DNA from 3 places in the Pseudoalteromonas sp. GCY genome. Region 2 is predicted to be linked to each of the others. Evidence: predicted binding sites of a transcription regulator. Region 2 holds the regulator's gene; each other region holds the start of a gene.
What was found. The regulator FliA, encoded in region 2, starts transcription of late flagellar genes. The targets are predictions, from matches to a motif close to CTAAAGNTNNNNNNNNNNNNGCCGATA.
Positions count from the first base shown of each region.

Region 1: a site for FliA is predicted at 8,228-8,254, ahead of JJQ94_RS22575 (DUF5610 domain-containing protein). Genes of this name have one in related genera too.
Region 3: a site for FliA is predicted at 7,319-7,345, ahead of JJQ94_RS20055 (DUF3530 family protein). Genes of this name have one in related genera too.

Region 1 is NZ_CP068023.1:3,817,770-3,828,086, reverse strand. Features, by position in the region: gene gspL (type II secretion system protein GspL) at 1-16, shown strand, start outside; gene gspM (type II secretion system protein GspM) at 13-486, shown strand; gene JJQ94_RS22625 (type II secretion system protein N) at 489-1,247, shown strand; gene JJQ94_RS22620 (UPF0149 family protein) at 1,354-1,923, shown strand; gene JJQ94_RS22615 (hypothetical protein) at 1,927-2,130, opposite strand; gene JJQ94_RS22610 (hypothetical protein) at 2,130-2,489, opposite strand; gene ccoG (cytochrome c oxidase accessory protein CcoG) at 2,739-4,196, shown strand; gene JJQ94_RS22600 (serine/threonine protein kinase) at 4,245-5,219, shown strand; gene JJQ94_RS22595 (thiol:disulfide interchange protein DsbA/DsbL) at 5,236-5,859, shown strand; gene JJQ94_RS22590 (thiol:disulfide interchange protein DsbA/DsbL) at 5,878-6,507, shown strand; gene JJQ94_RS22585 (DUF523 domain-containing protein) at 6,556-7,014, shown strand; gene trmA (tRNA (uridine(54)-C5)-methyltransferase TrmA) at 7,018-8,118, opposite strand; gene JJQ94_RS22575 (DUF5610 domain-containing protein) at 8,283-9,395, shown strand; gene murI (glutamate racemase) at 9,474-10,247, shown strand; gene JJQ94_RS22565 (RNA recognition motif domain-containing protein) at 10,248-10,317, opposite strand, start outside.
Region 2 is NZ_CP068023.1:1,406,498-1,416,814, forward strand. Features, by position in the region: gene flhB (flagellar biosynthesis protein FlhB) at 1-231, shown strand, start outside; gene flhA (flagellar biosynthesis protein FlhA) at 315-2,417, shown strand; gene flhF (flagellar biosynthesis protein FlhF) at 2,437-3,912, shown strand; gene JJQ94_RS11385 (MinD/ParA family protein) at 3,905-4,765, shown strand; gene JJQ94_RS11390 (RNA polymerase sigma factor FliA) at 4,768-5,502, shown strand; gene cheY (chemotaxis response regulator CheY) at 5,545-5,928, shown strand; gene JJQ94_RS11400 (protein phosphatase CheZ) at 5,948-6,724, shown strand; gene JJQ94_RS11405 (chemotaxis protein CheA) at 6,738-8,963, shown strand; gene JJQ94_RS11410 (protein-glutamate methylesterase/protein-glutamine glutaminase) at 9,038-10,183, shown strand; gene JJQ94_RS11415 (ParA family protein) at 10,311-10,317, shown strand, end outside.
Region 3 is NZ_CP068023.1:3,273,366-3,283,682, forward strand. Features, by position in the region: gene JJQ94_RS20025 (putative bifunctional diguanylate cyclase/phosphodiesterase) at 1-1,558, shown strand, start outside; gene JJQ94_RS20030 (MmcQ/YjbR family DNA-binding protein) at 2,382-2,777, shown strand; gene JJQ94_RS20035 (6-phosphofructokinase) at 2,930-3,940, shown strand; gene nhaD (sodium:proton antiporter NhaD) at 3,999-5,447, opposite strand; gene JJQ94_RS20045 (2OG-Fe(II) oxygenase) at 5,593-6,282, shown strand; gene JJQ94_RS20050 (DUF368 domain-containing protein) at 6,320-7,255, opposite strand; gene JJQ94_RS20055 (DUF3530 family protein) at 7,376-8,221, shown strand; gene djlA (co-chaperone DjlA) at 8,231-9,076, opposite strand; gene murU (N-acetylmuramate alpha-1-phosphate uridylyltransferase MurU) at 9,066-9,758, opposite strand; gene JJQ94_RS20070 (aminoglycoside phosphotransferase family protein) at 9,767-10,317, opposite strand, start outside.

The DNA of each region.
Region 1 (10,317 bases), 1.8 Mb from region 2:
TCGAGGTGCAGCATGAAGCAGCAAGTAGTGAACTATTGGCGTGGTTTAAAAGAGCAAGAACAAAAACTGTTGATTGTTGCTGGCGTTATTTTTGTCGTTTTTGTTCTAGTAATGGGTATATTCAAACCTTTGAATCAGGCTGTCAGCGATGCCGAAGCTAAGCTAAAACGTAATCACGAACTCGTAAATTGGGTTGGTCAAAGCGTGAGTAAGCTGAAATCTAGCAGTCCTGCACAGGTGATTAGCGGCGGCAATATCAGTCAGATAGTCAATAACACCCGTGGCCGTTTTCAAATTGATATCAGCAAAATGCAACCTAGTGGCGAAAGCTTGCGTTTAACCATCGATGATGTGGAATTTAATAAACTTGTTGCTTGGATAGATGAACTGACAAATAAGCATGGAGTAAAAGTAGATAACCTAGACCTTACACAAGGGAATTTACCTGGCTTTGTGCGTGTTAGTCGCTTGGTTTTAGAGAAATAATTATGAAAAAAACACTATCTCTACTCATTATATTTTTACTCGCATTTATTATTTTTAGTGCTTTTACTATGCCAGCAGCGGTGTTGCTGCAAGTTTTTAAAGGTCAATTGCCAGCTAATTTGCAGCTAGGTGCAGTAAATGGTTCTGTTTGGCATGGTCAAGTGAGCGGTGTGAGATTCAATAACATTCAATTGAATCAGGTTAAGTGGGAGCTTGAACCGTCGTCATTACTACTTGGTGATTTGGCAGGCAATGTACAGTTTGGTAATGCGAGAGATAAAAATGAGATCTCAGGGAAAGCCAATTTCTCATCGAATTTAGTAAGTAAATCAGTGACGGTAAATAATGCCTCACTTCGTTTCAGTGTTGAGCAGGCTATGGATCAAGTAACTCTGCCATTGCCGGTTGATGCCAAAGGGCGCGTTATCGTCAATGTGAAGGAGTACCAAAGTGGTGCACCGTACTGTGAAGGGCTAAATGGTGAGATAAGTAGTCCAAATATTGATGTTAAAGGCATGAATGGTTGGTTTAGTATCGGCGATCTTAGTGGTCAGCTCGATTGTAAATCAGGAGATATTGCCGTGGTTGTTGACCCTGAAAACCGTTTGGGCTTACAGGCTGATGCGACATTAGCTGCCAATTTCCAGTTTCGCGTGTCTGGTAATATCAAGCCAGATGCAAGTCTACCAAAAGAAGTACACGATGCTGTTAAGTTTTTGGGTAGACCGGATGGCGAAGGTCGTTACCCAGTAAATTTATAATATACTTCTGTCATATCAGACTTTAGTTAATCTAATCTCAGGTTAGTTATTAATATAAAAGCATTTTTGTAGGCGCTTATACGGCGCCTAAGTTCAAGGCAACACTATGCACGACTTCTCTTTTACTGCAGCTGATCAGCTGAATTTAGAAAACTACTTTTCTGCGCGCAAGCTTTCTATTGATATTGCTTTTTTACAAGGATATTTATTTGCTACCTGCATAGACCCAAACGGTATTGAGGTTGAAAAGTGGCTTAAGGCTTTAACCAACGCGGATCCCGAATTGGATGAGAGTATTGCATTTGCATTGATGGCTTTACATCATGAGATTTCTGAGCAGGTATATGAAACTGAATTTCAATTGCCTTGGAATGGTGAAACACCACTTGAGCAAAAAATTAATTGGGCCGAAGGATTTTTAATGGCGGCGACGCCCTTTTATGAGCAATTGATGTCCAGTCCGCTCGCCGACGATATTAAACAAGCTTTGCAAGTCAGCACAGAACAACTGGGGCTTTTTGCACTTGGTGAGCAACAGCTAACGATTTATTGTGACAAAGTAGGACAGTCACTGACCGAGTTTCAACTAACTCAAGCACAATTGGCTGATGAGTTTGCCGCATCTTATGCTGAATTAGTCGAAGTTGCCGCAGTGAATAGTGGGTTATTTGAATAATCTTTACGCGAGATCTAACTCGATAAATGTGCAACGCTGTTGGCATTGCGCCACGGCTCTATTTGACGTCGATTGGCTTAAACCGAGAGCAATGGGTTGCTGGCAGCTTGGGCAATTGACAACGCGTCCTTGACTAAGCTTTTTGATGAGCGCTTTTTGATCATTAAAGGATTTTGCCGACTTTTTATTTAATTGACTAAAGTCCATTATAACCCCTTTGCTTCATGAATAGCTTGCTCCGCAATTTCACAGATTTTGACGAGATCGGGGCCGTAGAAATACAGGTTATAGTCGTTTTCTTTACAATACTTGAGGTGGAAAAGCCTTACTTTTTCATCTGTTGCAAGGGCTTCGTCAATGTAGCGCTTTTCGTCATCTGTCATGGTAATTGTTTTTACGACATTGGCTCTGGCGATTCTTGCAGCCGTGCTGCGTTGTACTTTGCTGGACTCGCTGAGTACTTCAACGCCTTGACCAAGTAATCTATCTCTTGGCTCTTTAATCAATGGATGATCCACAGTAAACAGAGCAACGACTATAATGGCTAATACTAAGAATTTTTTCATAATCTGACGCTGATTTGATCTAGCTAACAAAAATCTTGTTCCTAGTGTAATAAACTTGTCTGTCAGGTCGCAACAAGTCTCTCATCATTTATGGTGGGTTTTAGCTCAACTTACTATTAATCATAGAGTTTCAAAGCGTATAATAGTAAGCGCTAAACTATGTCATGGGGCACATTGCAATAGTTTAGCCTGTATTTTTCAAGGTCACTGTAGCAAGTGCATCTCGTTCCAAAGCACTAAGGAGCTTCCATGGAGAACGAAAGAATCAAGGTTAAAAATATACCGTCTGAAGTAAAAATTCAAAAGCCAATAGGTGGCACTGAAGGGAAATCGCTCAATAGCTCTACGCCCGATCGTTTTAATCCTCGCAATCGCATATATGTCCGGGCGGTGTCTGGCCTACATCAACTGCTAAGAAGGCGTATCGGCTTTATTGGTATGTTGGCATTTATGGCTTTACCTTGGTTAAATTTTCACGGTCATCAGGCGGTGTTGTTCGATATTTTTGAGCAGAAGTTTAATATTTTTGGCATGACACTATGGCCACAAGATCTGACTATCTTTGCTTTTATTCTGATGATAGCAGCATTTGCTTTGTTCTTGGTGACCACTTTTTATGGCCGAGTATGGTGCGGCTACACCTGCCCGCAGACCGTTTGGACGTTTATCTTTATTTGGTTTGAAGAAAAGTTTGAAGGAACGGCAAATCAACGGAAAAAACTAGATCAGAGACCGATGGATTTTGACAAGTTTTGGCGAAAAACGGCAAAACACGGTAGCTGGATACTCTTTTCACTATATACCGCAATCACTTTTGTTGGTTACTTTACTCCGATCCGCTCATTGATCCCTGATTTACTTACTTTTTCAGCAGGCTTCTATTCCGTCATTAGCATCATCGTGTTTACCATTTGTACTTATGGTAATGCTGGTTGGATGAGAGAAATTATGTGTTTACACATCTGTCCCTACTCTCGCTTCCAATCAGCCATGTTTGATAAAGATACGTTTACCGTCGCCTATGATAGCGAACGAGGTGAAAGTCGAGGTCCTCGAGGACGCAAACAAGATCCAAAAGAGCTTGGGCTAGGAGATTGTATCGATTGCAACCTGTGCGTTCAGGTGTGTCCTACCGGTATCGACATTCGTAATGGCTTGCAATATGAATGTATCAACTGTGGTGCGTGTATTGATGCCTGCGATGGTGTTATGGATAAGATGAACTACCCGCGCGGATTGATTGCTTACACTACAGAGCGCAATTTAGAATCATCTAGCGAAAAGACCAAACCAGTACGTGGTAAATTAATCGGTTATTTATTGATTCTGGTCGTTATCACTGGTGCATTAGTTGCGAACATTGCGATGCGTAAGCCGATGGATCTTGATATTATTCGGGATAGAAATCAGCTTTATCGTGTCAATATTGAGGGATTGGTAGAAAATACCTATACCTTGAAAGTGATAAACAAAGCGCAAGTTGAGCAGAAATTTTCTATTGCTATAACGGGTCTCAGTAATTATCAGGTGATCGGTAAGCAAGAGGTGCACTTAGCTGCAGGCACGACATTAGATGTGCCACTCTCTGTTGTGATTGACCCATATGATTTGAAAAAGCCAGTAACTGAATTTGAGTTTGTGCTTATTAACCAAGACGATCCTGAAGAGCGGCTGGCGCAGCCGACCAATTTCTTCAAAGGAAGATAATAGAGTAAGGTAAAGCGAGGTATAAAACCTCGCTTTTTTATAAACATTATGAACGATTTTAGTTTTAACGCGCTGACACCGGATCTTATTTTAGATGCGATTGAGGCACTTGAGATATATCCGACAACGGGATTATTGGCCTTAAACAGCTATGAAAACCGTGTTTATCAATTTGGTGCTGAGGACGGCAAGCGTTATGTGGTGAAGTTTTACCGCCCAGCGCGTTGGACGGATGAACAAATTCTTGAAGAGCATGAATTCGCACTGGCAGCGAAAGAAGCTGAAGTGCCTGTTGTGGCACCTTTACTTATTGCTGGGCGTAGTCTGCATTTTTATGAAGGTTATCGCTACACGTTGTTTCCAAGTGTTGGCGGACGCCAGTTCGAGCTCGATAATCTAGACCACTTGGAAATTTTAGGTCGCTACCTAGGACGCTTGCATTGTCTGTCGGCTGAGCGAGCATTTGAACATAGACCACAGCTCAATACTCAGCGGTTTTTGGTTGATGCGCAACAAACACTACTAAAAAGCCAGTTAGTGCCTAGTCATCTACATACTCCATTTGTTACTATTCTTGAGCAAGTTATTAACAAAGCAACCTCAAAGTATCAAGTTGCCAAAACACTTCGGCTTCATGGGGATTGTCATGCTGGAAATTTATTGTGGTCTAGAGATCAATTGATGTTGGTGGATCTTGATGATTGTCAGCAAGGCCCTGCAATACAAGACTTGTGGATGATGTTAAATGGCGACCGCAACGAGCAATTGGTACAGTTAGACACCCTGCTTATGGGTTACGAAGAATTTATGCCGTTTGATTCAAAAGAGCTTGCGTTAATTGAGCCGCTACGTGCCATGAGAATGGTGAATTATATGGCTTGGTTGGCACAGCGCTGGCAGGATCCTGCATTCGAACGGAACTTTTCTTGGTTTGCGACAGACAAATACTGGGAACAACAGATCCTAGCGTTAAAAGAGCAATTTGCCGCATTAGATGAACCAAGTTTGAGCCTATTTCCTTAAAATTAGAGAGAGTAACATGCTAAAAAAATTAAAAATCGCACTTATTGCATTACTTTTGCCTATTGCTGCAATGGCTTCAGACTTTACCGAAGGTGAGCACTACACAACCTTAACAACCGAACAGAGTAAATCAGAGAAAGTTACCGAGTTTTTTTCCTTCTACTGCCCTCATTGTTTCCGCTTTGAGCCAATTGCAAAAGCGATTGAAAAGAACTTACCTGAGGGGGCGTACTTTGAAAAAAGCCATGTGAACTTCCTGCGAGGTGTTCCTACAGAAACGCAGAGCAACCTAAGCTATGCCTATATTATTGCTGATCAAGCAGGCAAAGCGGATGTGATTGCTGAGAAGATTTTTAATGCTATTCATGTTGAAAGAAACAAACTGTTAGACATTAAAGATTTGAAAACGCTAATGGAGTTAAATGGGATTTCTGCTGAAAAGTTTGATCAGGCTGTTACGAGTATGCCAGTCGTGAGTGCTGAAAATAACATGCTTAAAGCACAAGAAAAATTTTCTGAAGCGGGTGCGCTTACAGGCGTTCCAACTTTTATCGTAAACGACAAATACAGAATCGAAATGAAAGGTATCAAGAGTCAAGAGCAGCTTGATGAATTGATCGCATATCTATTAAAAAAATAAGGACTGGAGAAAGTTAGTATGTTGAAAGTATTAAAAGGCTTAGCGGTTGCACTAATGCTTCCTCTTCTTGCTCAGGCTGCGCCATTTGAAGAAGGTGTTCATTATGAAGTTATTGCCGAGCGTGGCACGAAAAAGCCTGAGGTAATGGAGTATTTTTCATTTTATTGTCCAGCCTGTAACGCAATGGAAAATTTAATCGTTGACGTTAAACCAAAGCTGGATGAGGGCGTTAAGTTTAAAAAGAGCCATATAGATTTTGTTGGTCCAAGAGAGCCTGAGATCCAACAGGTGTTGGCACAAGCACTTGCAACTGCTGAAGTGCTGCCACAAAAGGACAAGATAATTGCAGCCATGTTTAATCATATTCATGGCAAGCGTGCAAAAATCAATGAACTTGCTGATGTAAAAGATATCTTTATTGCGCAAGGTGTTGAAGAAGAGAAATTTGATAAACTTTATGCCAGTTTCTCTGTTCGTACTAAAGCATCAAAAATGCAGCGTATGCAGAAGACCCTTTCTGATAAAGGTGCGCTAACAGGTGTACCAATGTTCGTGGTAAACGGTAAATACAAGCTATTGCTTCGTGAGTCTGGCACGACTAAGCCTGAGCAAATTGCTGCTTTGGTGAATTATTTAGCAAAGAAATAAAATCTAATTTGTATTAGACTAGCCCTGCAATTGTTGCGGGGCTTTTTTATGTTTAAAATTTTAGTTTCTAGCTGCTTATTAGGTTATCCAGTGAGGTATGACGCCTCTTCACAAAGCCTTCAAGACAATACATTACAGTATTGGCGGCAAAAAAATTGGGTCTTACCGCTATGCCCCGAAGTATCTGGTGGCTTACCAACACCTCGCCCATCGGCTGAAATAGCAGATGGTAAAGTTTTGAGTAAACAAGGGGACGATTTTACCACCGCGTTTGAACTCGGTGCTAAAAAAGCGCTAGCGGCTTGTCTTCAGTACGATATAAAGTTTGCGTTGTTAAAAGAGTCTAGTCCGTCTTGCGGCAGCAATCTGATTTACGATGGTAGTCATACAGGTAAAAAAATAGTAGGGCAGGGGCTGACGGCGTCTTTATTGCAGCAATCCGGTATTCAAGTCTTTAGCGAAACTCAGCTGCCAGCACTTATCACAGCGATGGCAGCCAGTCGTTAATCGTTAGAGATCACTTCTCACTAAGTAAACGCCAGATTCAATATGATGGGTATAAGGGAACTGATCGAAAATCGCCATACGTGCGATTTTATGTGTTTCACATAACAAGGCTAAATCACGCTCTAACGTGTCTGGATTACATGAGATATAAATAATGTTGTCGTAGTTGCTAACTAAGCGACAGGTCAATTCATCCATGCCAGCACGAGGCGGATCGACAAGAATCGTTTGGCAATTATAGGACCGTAAATCAATACCATCTAATCGAGAAAACTTCTGCCCTTTCATGGCTTGTGTAAATTCTTCACTCGACATGCGAATAATATCTAAGTTATCGACTTTGTTCGCTGCAATATTAAATTGTGCAGACTTTACTGATGATTTAGAGATCTCAGTAGCCAGCACTTTATTGAATGAACCAGCCAATGCGATTGAAAAGTTACCGTTACCACAATAAAGCTCTAGTAGGTCGTTGCTTAGCGGTTCACTAATGGACTGTGCCCAAGCTAGCATTTTCTGATTCACTTCCGCATTCGGTTGCGTAAAGCTGTTCTCAACCTGCTGATAAATATATTCTTTACCGTTAACGCTTAGTTTTTCAGTTACATAGTCGTTGCCAAACACAACCTTTTGTTTTCTAGCACGACCTATAAAATCAACTTTATAGGTTTGTTGCAACTCGGCTCTTAATGTCTGCATGGCAGTTTGCCACGCTTCATCTAACTGCTTGTGATAAAGCAAGCTGATCAGTACTTCACCGCTCAGCGTCGTGAGATAGTCGATCTGAAACAGTTTACGACGCAATATTTCGTTGCCTTTCAGCTGATGTATCATCACCTGCATCATTTCATTGACAAGCGGCGCACCAGGATCAAAGCTATCAACACGGATCTTTTCTTTTGTTTGCTGGTCAAACATGATGTGAAACAGATCTTCACCCTCATGCCATACTCTAAATTCACAGCGCTGGCGGTAATGGCGAGTTGCAGATTCATACACTTCAAGTGCAGGTGCATCAAACTGTGCAAATTGTGTTGTGATACGCTCAGCTTTATCTGCTAACTGTTGCTCATATGCTGAATCATCAATTTTTATTACTGCCATGCTAAAACCATCTATGTTGAATTAAGAGGCGCTATTTTAGGGAGCGTTGCTAATTTGTCCAGTCTAGCATCACTGATACGTCTGGTTTGCTGTTTTTTTAATCATTATACTTTAGCTTTGCGCAAATATGCCGATAATCTAACTAATATATTGGAGGGCATACCATGAAAATCGGGCAATTAAATCAGTTGCTCAATCCAGCGATGCAGCATAAGCCTGGAAAGAGCAAAGGGATAGGACCAAATATCCAAATTAATTCGGACAGCTATGCGGGGAATAAATCTAAGCTAGCAGCTAAAATTCTTGATGATAAGCTTGCCGAAGCGTTAGGGATTGAGAAGCCGACACAAGATAAAAAAGACAAGCCACTATTTGATTTTGAATCTATTGTCAAAAATGTACTCGATTTTGTTCAGGGTGCAGTGAAGAAAGCCAAAGTCGACGGCAAAAATGATGACGAATTGAAATCCATGCTCGATGGGGCACGTAAGGGCGTGCTTCAGGGTATTGATGAAGCCAGCGAAGAGTTAAAAGGCATGGGCGCTTTCAATTCCGACATCGAAGATGGTATTGAAAAGTCACGAGAAGGGATTTTTAAAGGTTTAGATGATTTTGAAAAAGAGCTGTTTGAAGAAAAGTCGCCAAAGGCATTAGCAATCAGTGCCGCGCAGTTTGCGAGCCTCTCTAATCAGGCTGAATATGCATTTACAACGGCTGAAGGGGATGAAGTCGTTATTTCATTCTCCGATGCGTATGCTCAGGGGGCCGCTGCGAGTGTCGCGCAAAAAGGTAATGATTATGGCATGGCATATGGCACAAAGTCCTCTCACGAAGTCAGTTTCTCAATTAAGGTAAATGGTGAGCTGAACGAAGAGGAGCAGCAAGCAATTAACGATATGATGGAAGATATCCGTAATGTCAGTGACTCTTTTTTCGGTGGTGAATACGATGAAGCTTTCGATTTGGCAAAGTCGCTTAGTTTAAACTCTGATCAGATCGCTAATTTCACGATGGATCTAAGACAAAGTAAAACGTCTGCTGCGATTGCTCAATATCAGCAAGGCAATCCAATGAAAGAGTTAGAGAAGGCATTTATGCCACTGAATAAGCAGTTAGCAGATGTGCAAGAGCAAGCTAAGGGACTCAATGCCGATAATGAGTTGCCAAACCTGCTTGCTTGGATGAATGAAGGTCAGTCGAGACTAAATGAGTTTTTGGATTATGCTAGTAGCTTTTTTAGTAAACTGAATGAACTAAATAAAGAGCAAGTTGAGTAAAAACAAACAAGCTAAGCCAGTTTATTTTCGCGAGGACTCATGGCAAACTTCATACTTCATTGATTTGAGGTATGAAGTTTGTCGCATATTTTGGTTTTCGATTCGGGGATCGGTGGCACCAGTGTGCTGTCGCACTTAAAGGCATGTTTGCAGGGGGTTTCATTTAGTTATGTTATGGACAACGCTTTTCTCCCTTATGGTCTTCAGCCTCAAGAGCTAATCAAATCACGTATCAAGGGACTTATTCGTTGGCAACAGCAATACTTGGGCAATGTTGATCTTATCGTTATTGCATGTAATACCGCTTCAACATACGCATTAGAAGAAGCCAGAAAACATACCCAGATACCAATTATAGGTGTGGTTCCTGCTGTTAAGCCTGCTGCATCTAGTTCAAAGACCAAGCACATCGCACTATTGGCAACACCGGCAACGTCAAATAATGCTTATACACATAAGCTCATCATGGATTTTACCTCAGGTTGTAAAGTTGAAACTTTGCATTCAACGGAGCTTGTAAGGATCGCTGAGCACTTTTATTGGCATAGCGAGTTGGATAAAGAGGCACTTTGTGCGGAAATAGCTCGGCTTAACATTCCAGCCACTGTTGATAGGCTAGTGTTGGGATGTACACATTTTCCTTTGATAGCTCACGATATCAAGAATTGCTTACAGAAGCATGTGGAGCTGGTTGATTCAGGCAAAGCAATAGCCAATCGCGCAGTGTCATTGTTGGGAAGTCAAATAGTAGGAGAAAAGGTGCCGAGTGCATCGGAAGTGCGTTTCTATGCAACGGCACCAATAATGGGTAGTAAAGAAGCAATCTCTATTATTAATTTAAATAAAGATTAATTAAGCGGGTGAGTGATCCATCTCACCTTCAGGCTTTTGCTTTGCTTCTCTTACTTTTAATGTACGCTGT
Region 2 (10,317 bases):
ATTAGAAAAATAGCCAAAGGAAATGAAGTGCCGATAGTGGAGTCACCCGTATTGACTCGTTCGCTTTACCACACTACCGAAGTGGGTGATCAAATCCCTGAACAATTGTTTACCGCGGTTGCACAGGTACTTGCTTATGTATTTCAGCTGAATCGTTTCCAAAAAGGCAAAGGGAAAAGACCCGTTGCACTTACTCGAGATTTACCAATCCCAGACGATTTGAAGCACTAAAATTGCTCTCATAAAAATAAGCTATTAATTGGAACGTATATTGCATTTGTTGCTATGTGTCAATTTTTTGCTTGTGTTAAGTTATGGAATTTAAAGCAGTTTTACAACAACTCAATCGAGATAAAAAAGAATATGCTAAAGGTGTGGGTACTCCATTGTTGGTGCTTGCAGCACTTGGCATGGTTATTCTACCGTTACCTCCTTTTTTGCTTGATATTCTATTTTCCTTCAACATTGCATTGGCACTTGTGGTGCTATTGGTGACTGTTTATACCTTGAAGCCACTCGAATTTGGTATGTTTCCGGCGGTACTACTGATCGCGACTATCATGCGATTGGCACTAAACGTAGCGAGTACTCGCGTCGTATTACTTGAAGGTCATAATGGTGGTGATGCGGCAGGTAAGGTGATCGAAGCCTTTGGTAGTGTTGTTATTGGTGGTAACTACGCCGTCGGTTTAGTTGTATTCCTTATTCTTATTATTATTAACTTTGTCGTAATTACCAAAGGTGCGGGCCGTATTTCTGAGGTGTCCGCGCGTTTCACTCTCGATGCCATGCCTGGCAAGCAAATGGCCATTGATGCGGACTTAAATGCCGGTTTTATCTCTGCAGATGATGCTAGATCCCGTCGTGAAGAAGTGACTCGAGAAGCCGATTTTTACGGTTCAATGGACGGTGCAAGTAAATTCGTTAAAGGTGATGCTATTGCAGGTATCGTGATCCTTGCCATTAATATAATAGGTGGCCTTTTCGTTGGGATGATCCAGCATGATTTAAGCTTTGGTCACGCGATGGAAGTATATACCATGCTGACAATCGGTGACGGTCTGGTCGCGCAAATTCCTTCTCTTTTACTCTCAATTGGCACTGCAATTGTCGTAACGCGTCAAAATGAATCGCACAACATGGGCGATCAGTTTAAAAGCCAACTGGGTAATGAAAAGTCGCTGGCTATCGCGTCAGGCATTTTGATCACTATGGGACTCGTTCCTGGCATGCCACATGTTGCATTCTTAGGATTAGGTGTATTACTTGGCTATATAGCCTATTACACAAGTCAGCAAAAGAAAAAGGCGGAGATCGAAAAAGCGGAACAAGCTGCCAAAGGGTCTGCCACAAAAGGTGGTCAGCAACAAGATCAAAAAGAGCTTGGTTGGGATGATGTACAACCTGTTGATGTGATTGGTTTAGAGGTAGGTTATCGCCTAATTCCTCTAGTTGACCAAGCCCAAGGTGGGGAGCTTCTCAGTCGTATTAAAGGGGTGCGTAAAAAGCTATCTCAGGAATTGGGCTTTTTAGTACCGCCAGTACATATTCGCGATAACCTAGAATTAGACCCAAATGCATACAACATTACTTTAATGGGAGTGGGCTCTGGAACCGGTGAGTTGAAGCATGGCGACGAACTTGCAATTAATCCAGGGCAGGTGTTTGGGCCGATTAAAGGCATAGAGACTAAAGATCCGGCATTTGGCTTAGATGCAGTATGGATTAAGCCAGACCAAAAAGATGAAGCGCATTCACTTGGCTATACAGTAGTAGATGCTGCAACTGTGGTGGCAACACATATCAGTCAATTATTGACGAATAATGCGTCACTATTACTTGGTCATGAAGAAGTACAAAATCTATTAGATATGCTTGCGAAAAGTCATCCTAGATTAGTAGAAGGTTTAGTGCCTGATATTTTACCGCTCACTACCGTAGTAAAAGTACTGCAAAATTTGCTTAATGAGGGCGTTGCAATTCGAGATATGCGCTCAATTGTACAAACCTTAGTTGAGTACGGTCCACGTAGCCAAGACCCTGATGTGTTAACGGCTGCGGTGAGGATTTCATTACGCAGATTGATTGTTCAAGATGCCGTTGGAAGCGAAGAAGAAATTCCTGTCATAACATTGGCACCTGAGTTGGAACAGATGTTGCATCAGTCACTTCAGAACGCAGGTGATGAGGGGGCAGGTATTGAACCTGGCTTGGCTGAGAGGCTTCAAGAATCATTGAGAGAAGCACATCACAACCAAGAAATGCTAGGGGAACCGTCCATCTTATTAACCTCAGGTATGTTAAGAAGTGTGCTATCTCGATTTGTTAAACATACAATTCCAGGTCTTAGAGTGATGTCATATCAAGAAGTGCCGGAAGAAAGACAAATTAAGATAGTGAGCTCGGTTGGACAATAGAGGATAAAGGGGCTGTAACATGAAAATTAAACGTTTCTTCGCAAAAGATATGCGTACGGCTTTAAATGAAGTAAAAGAAGAGCTTGGTGCAGATGCTGTCATTATGTCTAACAAAAAGTTAGCAGATGGTGTTGAAATCGTCGCAGCAGTTGATAATGACCGTGCTGCTGCACCTGTTAAGCAAGCTCCAGCTGCCCGTGCGACTGCCTCAAACGAGGCTCCGACCCGCTTTGTCCGTCCAGAGCCTCGCCAAGCACAGCCAGCAAAACAAGCGCAAGTTGCCGATAGCTTAGCGGCATTGCTAGAGCGTCAGGCACCGCGCCCACGCTCACCAGAACTTGCTTCTATGTTCTCCCAGTCGGGGATTGATACAGAGCAAATGTTAAGCAGCCAACGTAAAACACAAACTGCTGCACCGGTATACCAAGCGAAGCCACAGCAATCTCGTCGCCAATCTTTTGACTTTGATGATGATGCATTTGAGCAGCCACAGCATTGGGGCGAGTCGGATGAGTTAGACAACGGTTTTGGTGACGATTTACCTGAGTTAAATGCCAAGCCTGACGAAATGAGTGCAATGCGTGAAGAAATGAACGCTATTCGTCAATTACTTGAACATCAAGTATCCGGTCTAATGAAACAAGAAATGGCTCGTCGCGATCCAACCCGTGCGTGTCTTGTAGACCGTCTGGAAGGAATGGGTATAGACAAAGACGTTGCTGAGCAAATGGCATGCTTTATCCCTGATGATGTTTCTCGTAAAGAAGCCTGGAATGCATTGTTAAACATGGTGATCAACCAAATGCACACTACTAACAATGATATTCTTCGTCAAGGTGGCGTATTTGCGATGGTGGGTCCAACTGGTGTTGGTAAAACCACAACGGTTGCAAAATTAGCGGCATTAGGCGCACAAAAATACGGTGCAGATAAAGTGGCGTTAATAACTACTGATACCTACAGAATTGGCGCTTACGAGCAGTTAGCTACCTATGGTAGAATCATTGGTTGTCCGGTTAAACAAGTTAAAGATGCAAATGAACTTGCAGAAGTGCTTTATCATTTACGCAATAAGCGTCTAGTATTAATAGATACGGCGGGAATGAGTCAAAGAGATTTGCGCTTAACTGAACAGTTAAATACACTTATGCGTAGCGCGAGAGTAGATATTCGCAGCTATTTGGTATTGAGTGCGACAGCACAGATGAATGTGTTACAAGAAACAGTAAGACACTTCAAAAAAGTAAATTTAAGTGGCTGTATTTTCACAAAACTTGATGAAAGTCTAAGTTTAGGTGAGATAATTAGCATAGCGATTCAAAATCGCTTGCCAATAGGGTATCTTACCAACGGTCAGCGAGTGCCAGAAGACATTCGCGTAGCAAATGCTCAAAAGCTAGTAAAAAAGGCTGAGCAATTGTATTTAAAAAGAATAAAAGCACAGCACTCTCGACGTGTACCTGTAGCGTCAGAGTCAGTAGGAATGTATGATTAACACAGTTTTAGATCAAGCAAGTGGCCTGCGTAGAATGAGTCAAAATAGCAACCAGGGTGTAAAAGTAATAGCCGTGACCGGTGGAAAAGGTGGGGTGGGTAAAACCAACGTCTCGCTTAATACTGCCATCGCTATGGGCCAACAAGGACAGCGAGTTCTCGTTTTAGATGCGGACTTGGGCTTGGCAAACTGTGATGTGATGTTAGGTCTAAGGGTAGAAAAGAATCTGTCACACGTGTTGTCGGGTGAATGTGAACTAGATGAGATTCTCGTAGAAGGTCCCGCTGGAATTAAAATTGTGCCGGCGACCTCAGGCTCTCAAAGTATGGTAGAGCTGACTCCCGCGGAGCATGCAGGACTTATTCGTGCATTTAGCGAGCTTAACACGCAATTTGATGTATTAATTGTTGATACCGCAGCCGGTATCTCAGATATGGTTCTGAGCTTCTCTCGAGCTGCACAAGATGTGATGGTTGTTGTGTGTGATGAACCGACTTCCATTACAGATGCTTACGCGTTAATCAAAGTTTTGAGCAGAGAGCATGGTGTCTATCGTTTTAAAATTGTTGCCAATATGGTCCGCAGTATGCGTGAAGGGCAAGAATTATTTGCTAAACTTTCAAAAGTTACAGACCGTTTTCTTGATGTAGCACTGGAATTAGTGGCCACCGTACCGTTTGACGAAAACATGCGTAAATCTTCTCGCAGACAAAGAGCTATCGTGGATTTATTTCCGAGTTCCCCTGCGGCGATTGCGATTAAGGGACTTGCTGCTAAGGCAGTTAAATGGCCAATTCCGCATCAACCTTCCGGTCATCTAGAATTTTTCATTGAACAACTTGTGAACGGGTGATTATGGCTTCTCCGGTCAATAGAGCTGCGGGATATCAAACTTCAGACCACATTCATAAGGTGGTTGAACGGCATGCTCCACTTGTCAAAAAAGTGGCATGCCACCTGATTGCTCGACTTCCGGCAAGTGTGCAACTCGACGATCTGATCCAGTCAGGTATGATTGGATTGATTGAAGCATCTAAAAATTTCGATGCAACTAAAGGCGCTAGTTTCGAGACCTTTGCGGGGATCCGTATTCGAGGCGCAATGCTGGATGAAATCCGTCGTGGTGATTGGGCGCCTCGTTCTGTTCACAAAAATAGCAGAATGGTTGCAGAAGCTATCTCCGAGTTAGAATCTCTCCTTGGTCGAGAACCAAAAGACACTGAAATCGCTGAAAAACTTGATATATCTCTAGATGAGTACCATCATATTTTACATGATGTAAATGCAAGTAAAGTCATCGGGATTGAGGATCTTGGGGTTGATGAAGACGTGATAACCCCAGCAAACAGCGATTTTGCGCTAGACAAACCGTTTAATAACGTTAAAAATGAACGTTTTAACGAGTCTTTAGTAAATGCTATCAAAGCGTTACCCGAAAGGGATGCTCTGGTTTTATCACTTTACTATAACGACGAAATGAATTTAAAAGAGATTGGTGCCATCCTTGATGTCAGTGAATCTCGAGTAAGCCAAATTCACGGTCAGGCAATGATAAAGCTTAAAGCTAAAATCAATGACTGGATAAATTAGAGTACATAAAATAGTTGGGTTCGAACCTCACTGGAGGAAGTTTTGGATAAGAACATGAAGATTCTCGTGGTTGATGATTTCTCTACTATGAGAAGAATAATCAAAAACCTATTAAGAGATTTAGGCTTTACCAATGTTCAAGAAGCTGATGATGGTAGTACAGCACTTCCGATGCTACAAAATCAGGAGTTTGACTTTGTAGTAACTGATTGGAATATGCCGGGCATGCAAGGTATTGATTTGCTTCGTGCAATACGCGCAGATGAAAAGCTTAAGCACATTCCAGTGTTGATGGTTACCGCAGAAGCGAAAAAAGAACAAATTGTTGCAGCAGCGCAAGCTGGGGTGAACGGATATATTGTTAAGCCGTTTACTGCGGGTACGCTCAAAACTAAGCTTGAAAAAGTATTTGAGCGACTAGGCTAACAGCAAGGGGATATGGCCTATGTCTGTAAATGCTGCGCCTCAAATTACACTTGAACAAGCTAAGCAACTTGTTGAGCTTCTAGAGCAAGGTGAACAAGAAAAAGCTGACCAGCTGATTTTAGAAGCTGCTAACAAAGAGCAATCGGAGTTATTTGCAGAAGTCGGAAAGCTGACTCGCCAATTACACGAGTCCTTGAAGAACTTTGAGCTGGATACTCGCCTCGCAGATCTCACGACAGAGGCTATTCCTGACGCCAAGCAGCGCCTTAATTATGTTATGGAAATGACAGAAAGCGCTGCTAACAAAACGATGGACGCGGTCGAAGAAAGCTTACCTCTTGCGCAGAATCTAGCGGATGAGTTAGCGCAAATAAAGCCCACTTGGGATCGATTGATGAGCAGAGACATTCAACTCGGTGAGTTTAAATCTCTGTGTCATGATCTCGACAGCTTTATGCAGACTTCAAAGACACGTACAGACGAATTACAAGGTTTAATGACTAATGTGCTGATGGCTCAGGACTATCAGGATTTGACTGGGCAGGTTATTCGGCGCGTCATTGAGCTTGTGAGAGAAGTAGAAGATAGTCTCATTCACCTCCTGACTGTTTTTGGTACTTCAGATGAAGCGCCTTCAACTGCTGTGAAAGCGAATGAAAACGAAATAAAAACAACCGAGACTATCAGTGATGAATTGTCTGGACCTGAAGGTCCAATTATTGACGCTGAATCGCGAGATGACGTGGTTTCTGGTCAAGACGAAGTCGATGACTTGCTATCTAGTTTAGGCTTCTAGTTGGAGAGTGTGTATGAGCTTTGAAGTCGATGAAGATATCTTGCAGGACTTTCTTGTTGAAGCAGGTGAAATATTAGAACTGTTATCTGAACAGCTTGTTGAACTAGAAAATAACCCTGAAGATAAAGAACTTCTCAATGCGATTTTCCGTGGCTTCCATACCGTAAAAGGTGGAGCTGGCTTCCTAGGTATGACCGAACTGGTTGATGCCTGTCACGGTGCGGAGAATGTGTTTGATGTACTACGACAAGGGCAGCGAAAAGTAACTTCCGAATTGATGGATGTTATTTTGCAATCTTTGGATACGATCAACGAAATGTTCGCTTGTATTCAAAACCGTGAGGAACCAGAAGCGGCCGATCCTGTGTTGCTTGAAACACTCCACAAACTTAGCCAGCCAGCATCTGAAGACGAAGTCAGTGAAGTGATTGACGAACCTGTTTCTGAGCCAGAACCTGTGGTGCCAGATTTAAGTGCGGATGATATTTTATTCGACGCGGATGTTGATTCAGGCGATGATAGCGGCTCCAGCATTGATGAGATAACAGAAGAAGAATTTGAAAATCTATTAGATGAACTACACGGTTCAGGTAATGGTCCTGCTGCTGCTCCGGCGACTAAACCTGAAGCTGTATCAACCGCAGATGATGGTGATATCACCGATGACGAGTTCGATAACCTCTTAGATGAACTCCATGGTGTTGGTAAATTCGGTGGAGCACCAAATGCAGAAGATGCTGTTGCCCCAGAAGCGAGTGAACCTAAGGCTAAATCAACCTCACCAGTAGCCCCAAGTGGGTCTACTGGTGACGAAGAAATTACCGACGATGAGTTTGAAGCTTTGCTGGACGAGCTTCATGGTAAAGGCAGTGCACCTAAAGCGGTAGATGAATCGCCAGTAGATGTCTCAGATACTAAGTCTGCTCAACCTGAGCCTGTTAAAGCACCGCCAGCACCGAAACCTGCTCCAAAGCCTGCGCCTAAAGTTGAAGCTAAACCTGCGACTCCAGCACCGCAAAAAGAGCCAGAGGCTGCAAAAGCTTCTGCGCCAGCCGCTGCGAAGAAACCTGCGGCACAGGCTGAGACTACGGTCCGAGTTGATACTAAACGCCTTGATGAAATCATGAATATGGTTGGCGAATTAGTATTGGTTCGTAACCGTTTGGTTAGCTTAGCTAATAACACCAACAGCGAAAGCATGGGTAAAGCTATTTCGAACCTTGATGTAGTCACCGCTGATTTGCAGGGCGCCGTGATGAAAACGCGGATGCAGCCAATCAAAAAGGTATTTGGTCGCTTTCCTCGAGTAGTGAGAGACCTTGCCCGCAGCTTGAAAAAAGAAATCAATCTAGTTTTACAAGGCGAAGAGACGGATTTAGATAAAAACCTGGTTGAAGCGCTTGCAGATCCATTGGTCCACTTAGTGAGAAACTCAGTAGATCACGGCATTGAAATGCCTGACGTACGCGAAGCGTCGGGCAAACCAAGAATGGGTACGGTCACATTGTCAGCATCTCAAGAGGGAGATCACATTCTTCTCACCATCCGAGATGATGGCGCCGGTATGGATCCTGAGAAGCTTAAGAAAATTGCTATAAATAAAGGCGTGATTGACTCCGATCAAGCAAGCCGACTGTCCGATACCGAAGCCTATAATTTGATCTTTGCACCAGGGTTCTCGACAAAAGAACAAATTTCAGACATTTCTGGTCGTGGTGTTGGGATGGACGTTGTTAAAACGAAGATCACTCAATTGAATGGCTCGGTAAATATCCAATCAGAACTGGGTGTTGGTACCGTATTAGAGATAAAAGTACCGCTTACACTGGCTATTTTGCCTACATTGATGGTGATAGTCGGAGAGCAAACGTTTGCGTTACCACTTGCAGGTGTGAACGAGATATTCCATTTAGATTTGACTAAAACGAATGTGGTTGATGGTCAGTTGACTATCATAGTGAGAGAAAAAGCAATTCCGTTGTTTTATCTTGAACATTGGTTAGTAAAAGGTGCGAACAGGAGCATGAGAAAGGCTGAAGGCCATGTTGTCATTGCGCAAATTGGTACCAAACAAGTCGGTTTTGTGGTTGATTCTCTGATAGGCCAAGAAGAAGTAGTAATCAAACCACTAGATGCCTTGTTACAAGGTACACCAGGTATGGCCGGTGCTACCATCACATCTGATGGTGGTATTGCGCTAATCCTTGATGTCCCCAACTTATTAAAACACTACGCCTAATTTTATTAGGCGTAGTTCGAATTCTAGAGCAGCATTTGCTGCTCTGCTGTAGAGCAAATTAAAGAGCGTTGCCAATGGCAGTTAAAGTGTTAGTCGTAGACGATTCTAGTTTTTTTCGTCGTCGAGTCAGTGAGATTTTAGAAAAAGACAGTGAAATCAAAGTTATAGATTTTGCAGTTAATGGAAAGGAGGCGGTTGAAAAGGCCGCTTCATTGCGTCCAGACGTAATTACGATGGACGTGGAAATGCCTGTGCTTGATGGGATCAGTGCGGTGAAGCAGATCATGCAGGCCACGCCGACCCCAATCTTAATGTTTTCTTCGTTAACTCGTGAAGGCGCTAGTGCTACGTTAGATGCACTGGATGCAGGCGCTGTAGATTTCTTACCGAAAAAGTTTGAAGACATCGCTCGTAATAGCGAAGAAGCAATTAAATCATTACAAAATAAGGTAAAGGAAATTGGTCGCCGTCGCGTTAGCCGTTTTACTCGCCCTAGTATTGCGACTCCACCAAAGCGCGTCGAGTCTAGAGCAACTCGCGCTGATACAGGACGAGCAACGATCCCTCAACCGGATAGAAGTTTTCAGAGGCCGGTATCTGGTGGCACGTCCAGTGCTGCGGGTGCTAGAGCATCGGGTAAAAAATATGGACTGGTTGCAATTGGTACATCGACAGGTGGACCCGTTGCACTACAAACAATATTGACGCAGCTGCCAGCAAACTTTCCTCATCCAATTTTACTTATCCAGCACATGCCAGCCGCATTTACACCTGCGTTTGCAGCAAGATTAAATAGTTTATGCCAAATTAAGGTTAAAGAAGCTGAGCAAGGTGATAGATTAATGCCTGGTGTGGCCTATTTAGCACCTGGCGGTAAGCAAATGCTGGTTGAAAATCGCGGTGGCAGTAAGACACTAAAAGTGTTTGAAGATGATAGTCCAAGGATCACCTATAAACCCAGCGTTGATGTGACATTTGCAAGTGTTGCAAAAGCTTATGGTGGCGACACGTTAGCGATTGTCCTAACGGGAATGGGCGCAGATGGCCGAGATGGTGCTCGTATGCTAAAACAGGTGGGGGCCACTATTTGGGCGCAAGATGAAGCGACTTGTGTTGTTTATGGTATGCCTCAAGCTGTCGCTGGCGCTGGACTTTCGTCGGATAGTATCGCCCTACAAGACTTTGCTGCGAGAATTAATAAAGAAGCGGGTAACCAATAGACCAAGTCATTACTTGGTTGCTTTGCTTGAAGCTTGTAAATATCAAACGTCTAAAAAGAATGAATAACACTGAGTTGGTATAGTATCTATTGAACGAAATCAATAGTGATAAGCGAAGGAATATAGAGTGAAAA
Region 3 (10,317 bases), 1.9 Mb from region 2:
TCAACGAGAACATTATCTAAATAAACATTTTAGCTTACCAGGCTATGACAATAAGTTTGTTGCTCAGGTAAAGGCTCAGCTTAAACAAACAGAGCATTGGCAAGAAGAGCTCAAACTTCGTAATGCGGCAGACGTACTCTTACCAATCGAAATTACGATTGATGAAATTAAAAATAACCACGGTCAGATCAGTAACTATGTGGTTGTTTACTCTGATTTAACCGAGCGTAAAAAAGCAGAGTCTCAACTCCACAATTTATCTAATCGCGATCGTACGACAGGTCTTCCCAATCGCAATCTGTTCTTTACCAATTTACAAAAGTTGTCATTACAAGGGACGCACCATGCTCTACTTGTCTTTGACTTAGATAACTTTAAAAAGATCAACGATTCGCTAGGCCACCAGTTAGGTGATACGCTACTTGCGAAACTGGCAATGCGGCTAAATAAACTTGCTCGCCAACAAGATACCTTCTACCGACTAGGTGGTGACGAATTTGCACTGGTGATTTCAGGCACCAATGATATTCACACTATTACACGTACAGCAAAACAATTTCTAGCGGCGATTGCGACACCTTTTAAAATTGCTAATCACGAGTTAGTGATCACCTCTTCTGTTGGAATTGTACTGTGCCCTGAAGATGGTAAGTCTCCTGAAAGTCTGCTGAAAAATGCAGATACGGCTATGTATCATGCTAAACAAAAGGGTAACCATTATTTATTCTTTAATGATTCCATGAACGAGCAAGCGGTTAAGCGTCTGCAAATTGAAAACCTGATGCGTTATGGTCTGAAAGAAGATCACTTTGTTGTCTACTATCAGCCAAAAATGAATATTAAAACCGGCGAGCTGGTTGGCATGGAAGCGCTAGTCCGTTTCATTACCCCAAAAAAGGGGGTGATAAGTCCTGGTGTATTCATCCCTATCGCAGAAGAAACCGGACAGATCATCGAAATTGGTGAAGTCGTTTTAGACAAAGCATGCCGTGATGTGAAGCGCTGGATTGATAAAGGACTGTTCAATGGCAGAGTTGCGGTTAATTTATCAGCAAAACAGTTTAGCTTGCCGGATCTCACCACTCGTATCGACATTATCTTGCAAAAAAATCAACTTCCTTCTTATTTTCTTGAGTTAGAAATCACAGAAGGAACGGTGATGGACGATCCAAAAGAAGCAATTTCGATAATGCGCTCACTTAGTGCTAGAGGGATACACTTAGCCATGGACGACTTTGGTACTGGCTATTCGTCACTGGCTTATCTCAAGCAATTTCCGCTGAATACACTCAAGGTCGATAAGGCATTTATCGATGATATGGGTAACGAGCGCGGTAGAAACATGGTGGACTCTATTGTCACTATCGCGCATAACTTGGATCTTCACGTTGTTGCTGAAGGGGTTGAAAATGAAGAACAACTCAATATTTTAGAGCAGCTAAACTGCCAAACAGTTCAGGGCTATTACTATTCAAAACCGCTTTCAAGCAGGGAATTTGAACAATTTTTAAAGCAACACACCCCGAGTGAAAAGCCAAACCTACAGCTCGTGCAATAGCCCTATTTCACTTGGCCTAACCACTTTACGCTTTCCAACTAACTAAATTTGCGCAGCGACGCATCCACGCTCTGCGATAGTGCACTCGAAACAGAATTAACGCCGCGGGGCCTGTTACTACGGCCAAACTTAACCAGCGTTTTCTTGGCATTCCAGTCCATAGAGTTTGAATATACATTACCATCGCACATAAAACTGAAATTATTCCAAAAGCCACTGATACTCCTCAGTTTTTTTAATTCAATAAGAAAACTAAAACATTCTTTATTAGGAAAGAAACATCACATTTCGATACTATTTACTAATGCGGCCGATGAGTCTACACAACGTTTAATATTTAATCAATGAAGAAATTATTGTTGCATATTTTTGTATTATTTAATTTAATAGCGGACTGTTTAGAGGTATAGCATTGCACAAGGGATGTTATGCCGTAACTTTTCCTAATTTGGGAAACAGAGACAAGTGGGAAATTTTTTACGGTCAACTGGCAATGATTTCCTAGCTTAGTCCACCTAGGTTATGAGTGTATTTTTAGCATAATTTGTGAAGCCAACTTAGTCCTTAACTGGAAATTAAAAGTTAGCTTTTCTAATATTGTAGACGACTGAAATTTTAGTGCTTTTACACACTGTACTTATTTTAATCGTCAACTGTGAGTTAAACCGATATAAAACGGTCAGTTATTCAATAATTGTCTGCGTTATAACGCCATAGTATAGACTTTCTGATAGTTTTTACTGATAGACGATTACAGTATTATCACAAGAGCTGCTAAACTTACTCTCATGTAGTATTAACTGTTACTTCAAGGACACGGGCTATGGATCAGAAAAGCGTACATGAATATTTGCAGGCCAAGCCTGCAACCTTTATCACTAAGCCTTTTGCGCAAGACGTAGATGTGTACAAAGTTCAGCATAAAATGTTTGCAACTCTAACTGAGGGGAAGGAGGGGCAAGTAGATGAAAATGGTGAACCTGTTTGGTGGTTAAATGTAAAATGCGACCCTGACGAAGCATTATTGCTTAGAGACAAGTATTCGTCTGTTGTGCCTGGTTATCACATGAATAAGCGTCTTTGGAACACCGTCATCTTAGATGGCACTATTCCAGAAGACGAAATAAAGAAAATGATCGATGATTCTTATCAAATCGTCGTAGATAACCTACCGACCGCACAACGTGAAGAACTTGCTAGCAAAGTCACGCAACGTTAATTAAAACGGCATTTAGATAGATCTAAATGCCGTTTTACCTTTCTATATCCTCATCCTCGCATTTAATCTCTATCTTTAATGTCGATCAACTTGTCTTCAAATCACTCTGGTATTATACAAAAAGAATAACCAAGCGATAATAGAGTGGCGACATGACGAAAAGGATAGCAGTACTGACAAGTGGCGGCGATGCGCCGGGTATGAACTCAGCGATTAGGGCTATCACGTTAAGTGCCCTGAGGTCTGGATTTCAGTGCTTAGGCTTTTTTCATGGTTACAATGGTCTAATTAATCAAGAGTACACCGAGCTAAGTGCGGTTTCCGTCACCGATATCACCCAACTTGGTGGCACAATTCTAAAAAGTGCCCGCTGCCCTGCGATGCTAGAACCCTCAGGCGTACTTCAAGCCGCAAACGCCCTGAGAAAGATCCATATTGACGTACTTATCGTGATTGGTGGTGACGGCTCGTTTAGGGGAATGCAGGCGCTAGCAGCTCAGTGGCAAGGTCAGCTAATTGGTATTCCCGGTACTATAGATAACGACCTTTCGGGGTGTGACAACACCATTGGTTTTTCCACAGCCATCAATACTGCCACCTCCGCAATAGATAAAATCCGCGATACCGCAAATGCCTTTGAACGAGTTTTTATCACCGAGGTGATGGGTCGTCATAACGGGCATATAGCTTACCATGTGGGCATTGCGACAGGTGCTGAGGCTATCATTTCATTTGAAAACTGCATGGCAGAGAATACCTCTCAGGTCTTAGCTCATCTCAAAAATGCCATAGAGCAGCAACATAAGCACGGCAGCTTTTTGATTATACTGGCCGAAAATCTATGGCCTGGCGGCGCTCAAGCGCTTAAAACAGAGTTAAATAGCAATGCCGATATCAATTGCGCACTTTGCGTGTTAGGGCATATTCAACGAGGTGGGGCACCATCTGTTGAAGATCGAATGCTCGCCACGGAATTAGGGATAGCGGCCGTGGAAGTGATTAATGGTAGCATCAAAGCAAACAATGATGTTGCGACGCCTGTTATGGTAGGAAAAATACATGGTGCAATTGTAATTACTGAAGTCGAGAAAGTGCTGAATATGGATAAACCAGTATCACAGGAATGGGTGCAACGATATCAGCACTACCTCGCCGAGCAATAAATACTGTGAGAGTGAAGCACATATTTATTATTCACTCTCACTACACCTTGTGTAAGCGCTAGCCAAACACGCTAAAAGCAGATTCGTTAAGCCACAGGTGACATAAAATACTCGCGATATAACCAAGCAAGATCACGGGTGCCCATTTTAAGTGCCCCATAAAAGTATAATAGCCTCTAGCTTGTCCCATGAGCGCTACACCTGCCGCCGAGCCAATAGAAAGCAAACTCCCTCCTACCCCAGCCGTAAGCGTGATCAACAACCAATGGCCATGTGACATTTCAGGTTGCATCGACAGCACCGCAAACATCACAGGAATGTTATCGATGACCGCGGAAATAATCCCTAAGAATACGTTGGCATACGTTGCAGACCATTCACCATATAATATCTCTGACATTAAATTTAAATAACCGAGAAACCCAAGACCTCCAACACACATAACGATACCGTAAAAGAATAATAAGGTATCCCACTCAGCGCGTGAAACTTTGCTAAAGACATCGAATGGCACAACACTTCCTAGCTTCTCGAGACGCTCTTGATCTCCTTCTCTTTCCGCCATCGCTCGCTTTCGTGCTAATGACCCCGGTAATGTCATTCTTAGAAAGTAACCAAAAAACTGTAGGTAACCGAGGCCCATCATCATGCCAAGGACCGGTGGTAAATGCAGCAAACTATGTGAGAGCACAGCGGTTGCGACCGTCAGTAGGAATAAAGTTAAAATTCTTAAAGCGCCGCGTTTAAGCTCTACTCTTTCGTAAACTGCACTCGGCTTTCTATCCGCCACAAAATAGCTCATTACGAGTGCTGGTATGATGTAATTGACCAGTGAGGGAACAAATAGCGCTAAGAATTCGCTGAAATGCACCATACCGGCTTGCCATACCATCAAAGTGGTAATGTCACCAAAAGGACTAAATGCACCGCCGGCATTAGCTGCTATCACGATATTGATACAGCTTAAATTGATAAACTCTTTGTCACCTTCAGCGACCTTCATCACCACGGCACACATTAGCAACGCCGTTGTTAGGTTGTCTGCAATTGGAGAAATAAAAAAGGATAAGAACCCAGTGATCCAAAATAGATTTTTATAGCTAAAACCCTTTTGGATCATCCACGCTCGTAGTGCATCAAAAAGGCGGCGCTCCTCTAGCGCGTTGATATAAGTCATCGCAACCAGCAAGAACAACATCAACTCCGCAAATTCTAACAAATTGTGCCGAAATGCGTGCTCGGTAACATCGGGTTGTCCCTGATTGACGTAATACGCCCCAATCATGAGCCAAATGATGCCTGCCGCTACAAGCACTGGCTTTGATTTTCGCATATGGAGTTTTTCTTCGAGCATTACAAGTGCGTATGCTAAAACGAAGACAACAATACAAACCAAGCCGAGTGTCGAGCTGGTAAGATCTAAGGTGCCTTGAGCCGCCAAGGCTGGTGATGGGATCACGGATATGACCCATGCGCAACAGAATAGCAGTAGTCCATTGATTTTCATTTTTTTGCCTATCGATGAGTGCAGAGGGATGGCATTTCAGCCAAACTCACTTTAGCATAGATAAAAAGTAATCAGCATTGGACTGAAGTCTAAGGCATCCTGTTTACACTAGTACAAACAGGCCATACATCAGCAGTAGGTATTTATGCTTCAACTTTCGCAGCAGCAACAAACAGAATTACAGCAAAAATTGAGCAACGATGGCTTTGCACGGATTGAAAATATTCTAGACGACACAAACGCTCAACAACTACATGAGTGCCTCTGTAACCTAGACTACCAGCTCGCACTTTTTCATAACGGGGCTGCAAAATCAGTCAAAGACAGTGATATTCTTGCCTTAACACCGCAAGAGCAGCAAGCCTTGCTTGAAGATATACATAGCTATGCATCACGTGGGGTTGGATTTATGTATGGTCGCCACTCCATAGCGTCCACAAGCCCTGACGCGCTGAAAAAGCTCTACAATAACCTCAATAGTAGCGATGTACAGTCCTGCTTTTCCGCTATCTCTGGACAGAACATTATCCGTACCTCTGCCCAAGCAACACGATTTATTGGTGGTCAGTATTTAACTCGACATAATGACATTGTTGAAGCTGAGGGCCGGGTGTATGCCTATGTACTCAGCCTAAGCAAAAGTTGGCACCCTGACTGGGGCGGGCTACTGCAGTTTTTTGAACGTGATGGCACACCCACTAAAAGTTATGCACCTAAGTTTAATTCACTGGTGGTTTTTGATGTAAGAAAAATTCATTCTGTGACTTACATCGCGCCATTTGCAAAGGCGCCGCGACTTTCTGTAACGGGTTGGTTTAGAACAATAGACACGTAAGCTCAACGCGTGTCTATTGTTCTAGGTGTCTATTTTATTAATATTTTTCGCTTATCTTTTCAATGGTTAAGATCAGTGCAAGGCCTGCGACGGCAAGCGCAATACATGCCAGCGTATTTGGATCTTGACCGTATAGCGTACTGTATTGCGCTGGCAAAATATTGGCCTGACTCAATGGCTTTTCGATACCACTGGAATTCACGTAAGTCGTAAGCACTTGTTTCCAAGGCCACAATAAATTAAGCGAGCCAAGTAAAAAACCAGCTAGTAGCGAGAACGTTACTTGCTGATAGTGCGCCAATAGCCAGCTGAGTAGACGCGAAAACGACATTAACCCCACGATACAACCTAGTAAGAATAAACTCACTAAGCCAAATTCAAGCTGGTTCACCGCACTGAGTACATGGCCATACATACCCAGCAACAGTAGGATAAAGCTCCCTGAGATCCCAGGTAAGATCATCGCGCAAATGGCGATAGCACCTGAGATAAAAAACATCCAATGAGATGCTTGCGCTTCAGCTGGTGAAAGGGAAGTAATAACAAAGGCTACGATAGCACCGACTGCGCAGGCGATAATATTTTGGCCGTTCCAATGAGAGACCTGTTTTGCAACATAGATAAAAGAAGCGACGATAAGACCAAAGAAAAATGACCATACCAGTGTTTGGTGTGCTTCCAATAAATAAGTGATCACCTTCGCCAAAGACGCTGCACTGATTAGCAAACCAGAAAATACTGCTAGTAAAAAGCTACCATCAATGTGCTGCCACGTTGCTTTTAGGCCGTCACGGCGCAATGTGCTCAAAGCCTGTAAGTTCACACTTTTAATGGCATTTAAAAAACGTGCATAGATGCCAGTAATAAAAGCAATGGTGCCGCCAGAAACGCCCGGGACAACATCCGCAGCCCCCATTCCAGCCCCTTTTAAAAACATAAAGAGATAGTCTCGTTTGCTATCTTTATACTGCACAAATTTCTCCTTTCATTTCCACTGCCGAGCAGTTTAACTTAAAACGCTAAAAAATAGCGACAGCTAAAGCTTTCGCTTATCGGGTCGATAACCAATTATGATATTTTACGCGCTTGTACCATGATCATCAGAACGCTTTTATTACTTGTTACCGCTTTACCCGCGACGACTTTTGCAGCAGAACACATTGACGCAGCACCGCTTGGTTCTCTTTATCAGCAAGACGCTAGTCGCTTCTACGAGCCATCGCAATTGATAAAACTGGAAAGCGAAAACGAAAGCTTTTATGTATTTCATCAAGAATATATGGCAACCGCTCGTGAAGGTATCGTGATTTTATTACCAGACATGCAAACTCCGCCCCTCAATAACAGCGGCATAAGCTTTCTTGCAAAACGCTTAAGCGATGATGGCTACGACACGTATACCCTTACTCCGCCGGACCTTTCTTACGCACCGAGTCTGCTAGAGCAAGACATCGCGCTCTCCGATGTTGAAAAACCGGCTCAGCAAACGCTTGCCCCCATTTCAGAATCTAATCTCGACGAATATAAAATGGCCCTGATCAGTCGTTTTGAGGTGCTTTATAACACGCTGTCCATCACTCAAACAGAAAAGTTGGTGGTTGTTGCATTTGGTAATAGCGCAGGCTTATTCGGTGAGCACTTAGCAACCCTGCCCAATCTACGTATCGATGCCTTTGCTGTTGTTAGCCCACAACTGCCTAATGCAACGCGGCAAAAACACTTGGCATCCAACCTTTCCCTGATAAGCCCTGCTTTACTGGATGTTTACTACAGTTTTGACAATCCTATTGTGGTCGACAATACGCCAGACAGAGCGCGCTGGGCGAGAAAAAACAGTAAATTTGATTATCGCCAACGAGAGCTTTTTGGAGAAAAAACCGATCCGCTCCAACATCAAAGACTCAGAAAGGAGTTACTCGGTTTTTTACGCGTCTTATAGTTTTTCAGGTTAGCTCTTTTTTAAATATTCATAGGCAGACTGAATATCTTGGCTTTTGCGCTTTGCCACTTCCATCATATGCTTAGGTAATCCCTGAGACACCAATTTGTCAGGGTGATGCTGCGACATCAGTTTGCGGTATGCTTTTTTGATTTCACGTTCATTCGCCCCTTCATTCAATCCCAGTACAGCCAACGCTTTAGCACGGTTTAAGCCGTTATCTTGTGGTGCCGGTTGACGGCCGCCATGTTGCTGGTGTTGATGTTGCGATCTCCCCGACGCCTGAGAGCGACGAAACTCAAACTCTGCTTGGTAGCGCTTTAGCAGGAACAAAAAGTGGGTTTCTGCGAATCCCAAATACTTGCTCACCTGTTTAAGTAAGGCTTTCTCCGCATCAGACACATGACCATCACAAAATGCCATTTGAATTTGAATTTCTAAAAACAACTGCCTCAAGTCATAGCGTCTAGCAAAAGCTTCTTTAAAATCGGTAACCGCTTCTTTTATCGAAAAGTCACTGCTTTTACCCGCGGTAAACGCATGTTGCGCTTCTTTTCGCTCTTCACCCTGCAAGCCCATTTCACTCATAAATGCAGACGCGGCTTGAATGTGGATTTCGCTGACTCGACCATTAGACTTCGCGATATGTCCCATAACAGAAAAACAGCTGGAAAAGAACAAGGCTTGGCGCTCATGCAGATCTTCACCTTTCATGAAACCTTGAAAGCCACCGACTTTATCAAAATCCTGACGCAAACTTTTATCAAATAAATGGCCGAGATAAAAACCTAAAATAGCGCCTAACCAACGACCAAATAAAAAGCCGAAAATTGTGCCTAATAATTTACCCCACATCGCTATACCCTAACTTGTCATTGATCATTTTTAGTCGCTCTGGCGTGCCGATGTCGTCCCATGCGCCCAAATACAGTTCAGTAGAAACTTTATGCTGCTCAAGCCCACTGCGCAGCAACGGCCCTAGTTTTAGAAAGCCAGCCCTAAGCTCAGTAAAAAAACTTTGGTGATATTTACCAATGCCGGACAAGGTATACTTTTGCTGATTGAGCGGCTGATGGGCAAGGCAAAAATCGCCTTCAGGATTATGTTCGGGATTTTCTACCAACACAATGTGCGCCTCGCAATGGCCCTCTGCTGTGCTGCCGAGCTGTAACTGCACTAGACTGCTGACATCATAGTCCGTAAAAATATCGCCATTGAGTACAATAAAGCTGTCATCCTGTTCACATAACATCGGCAATGCTTGAATGATTCCACCTGCGGTTTCCAATCCACCTTCAGGTTCATCACTGTATTCAATATTGACACCGAAGTGACTACCATTGCCGAAATAGTCTTTTATCACCTGACCTTGCCATGCAAGATTTATCACGATATCGCAGATCCCAGCCGCTTTTAAACGCTCGATATGATGCTCAAGTAGTGGTTTTCCTGCGACGTTAAGCATAGGTTTTGGTTGGTTCGCGGTCAGTGGCATCATGCGTTTACCACGACCAGCAGATAAAATTATCGCTTTCATTGTTACTTCTATTTTGTGCTTAATTTGGCCTGAGCTTGAGGCATTATGTCATTCTCCAGCCAGCTTGCAAGCCACTGAAATTCTTTATACTTATTCGCTACTTCAACAAGGTAGCGTAACGTTGGCAAAATATTTTCTAAGTACCCGCCTTTGCCGTCTCGCTGCAATAGGCGAGTAAAAATCCCGGCAGCTTTAAGGTGTCTTTGCATCCCCGTTAAGTCAAAGTAATGTTGATAGGTGCTAAAATCCATATCGCCTAATAAATTTGCCGCTTTTAAGCAATCAAAGCTATGTTGCTGAAGCTCAGTAAACTCATGTGCATCAAGGCGAGTATAACAATCTCGCAACAGCGAAACCGCATCATAAGTGACAGGTCCTTGTACCGCATCCTGATAATCAATGAGATACCACTGAGACTGATGACATATCAGGTTGCGACTATGAAAATCTCGATGCATCGTAACCTGCGGCTGGCGAGTCATCGCATCAACGAGTTTCAACTTCACATTATGCCACTGCACTTGTTGATATTCGGTGGGTGTTAAGCCAAGCCATTTTG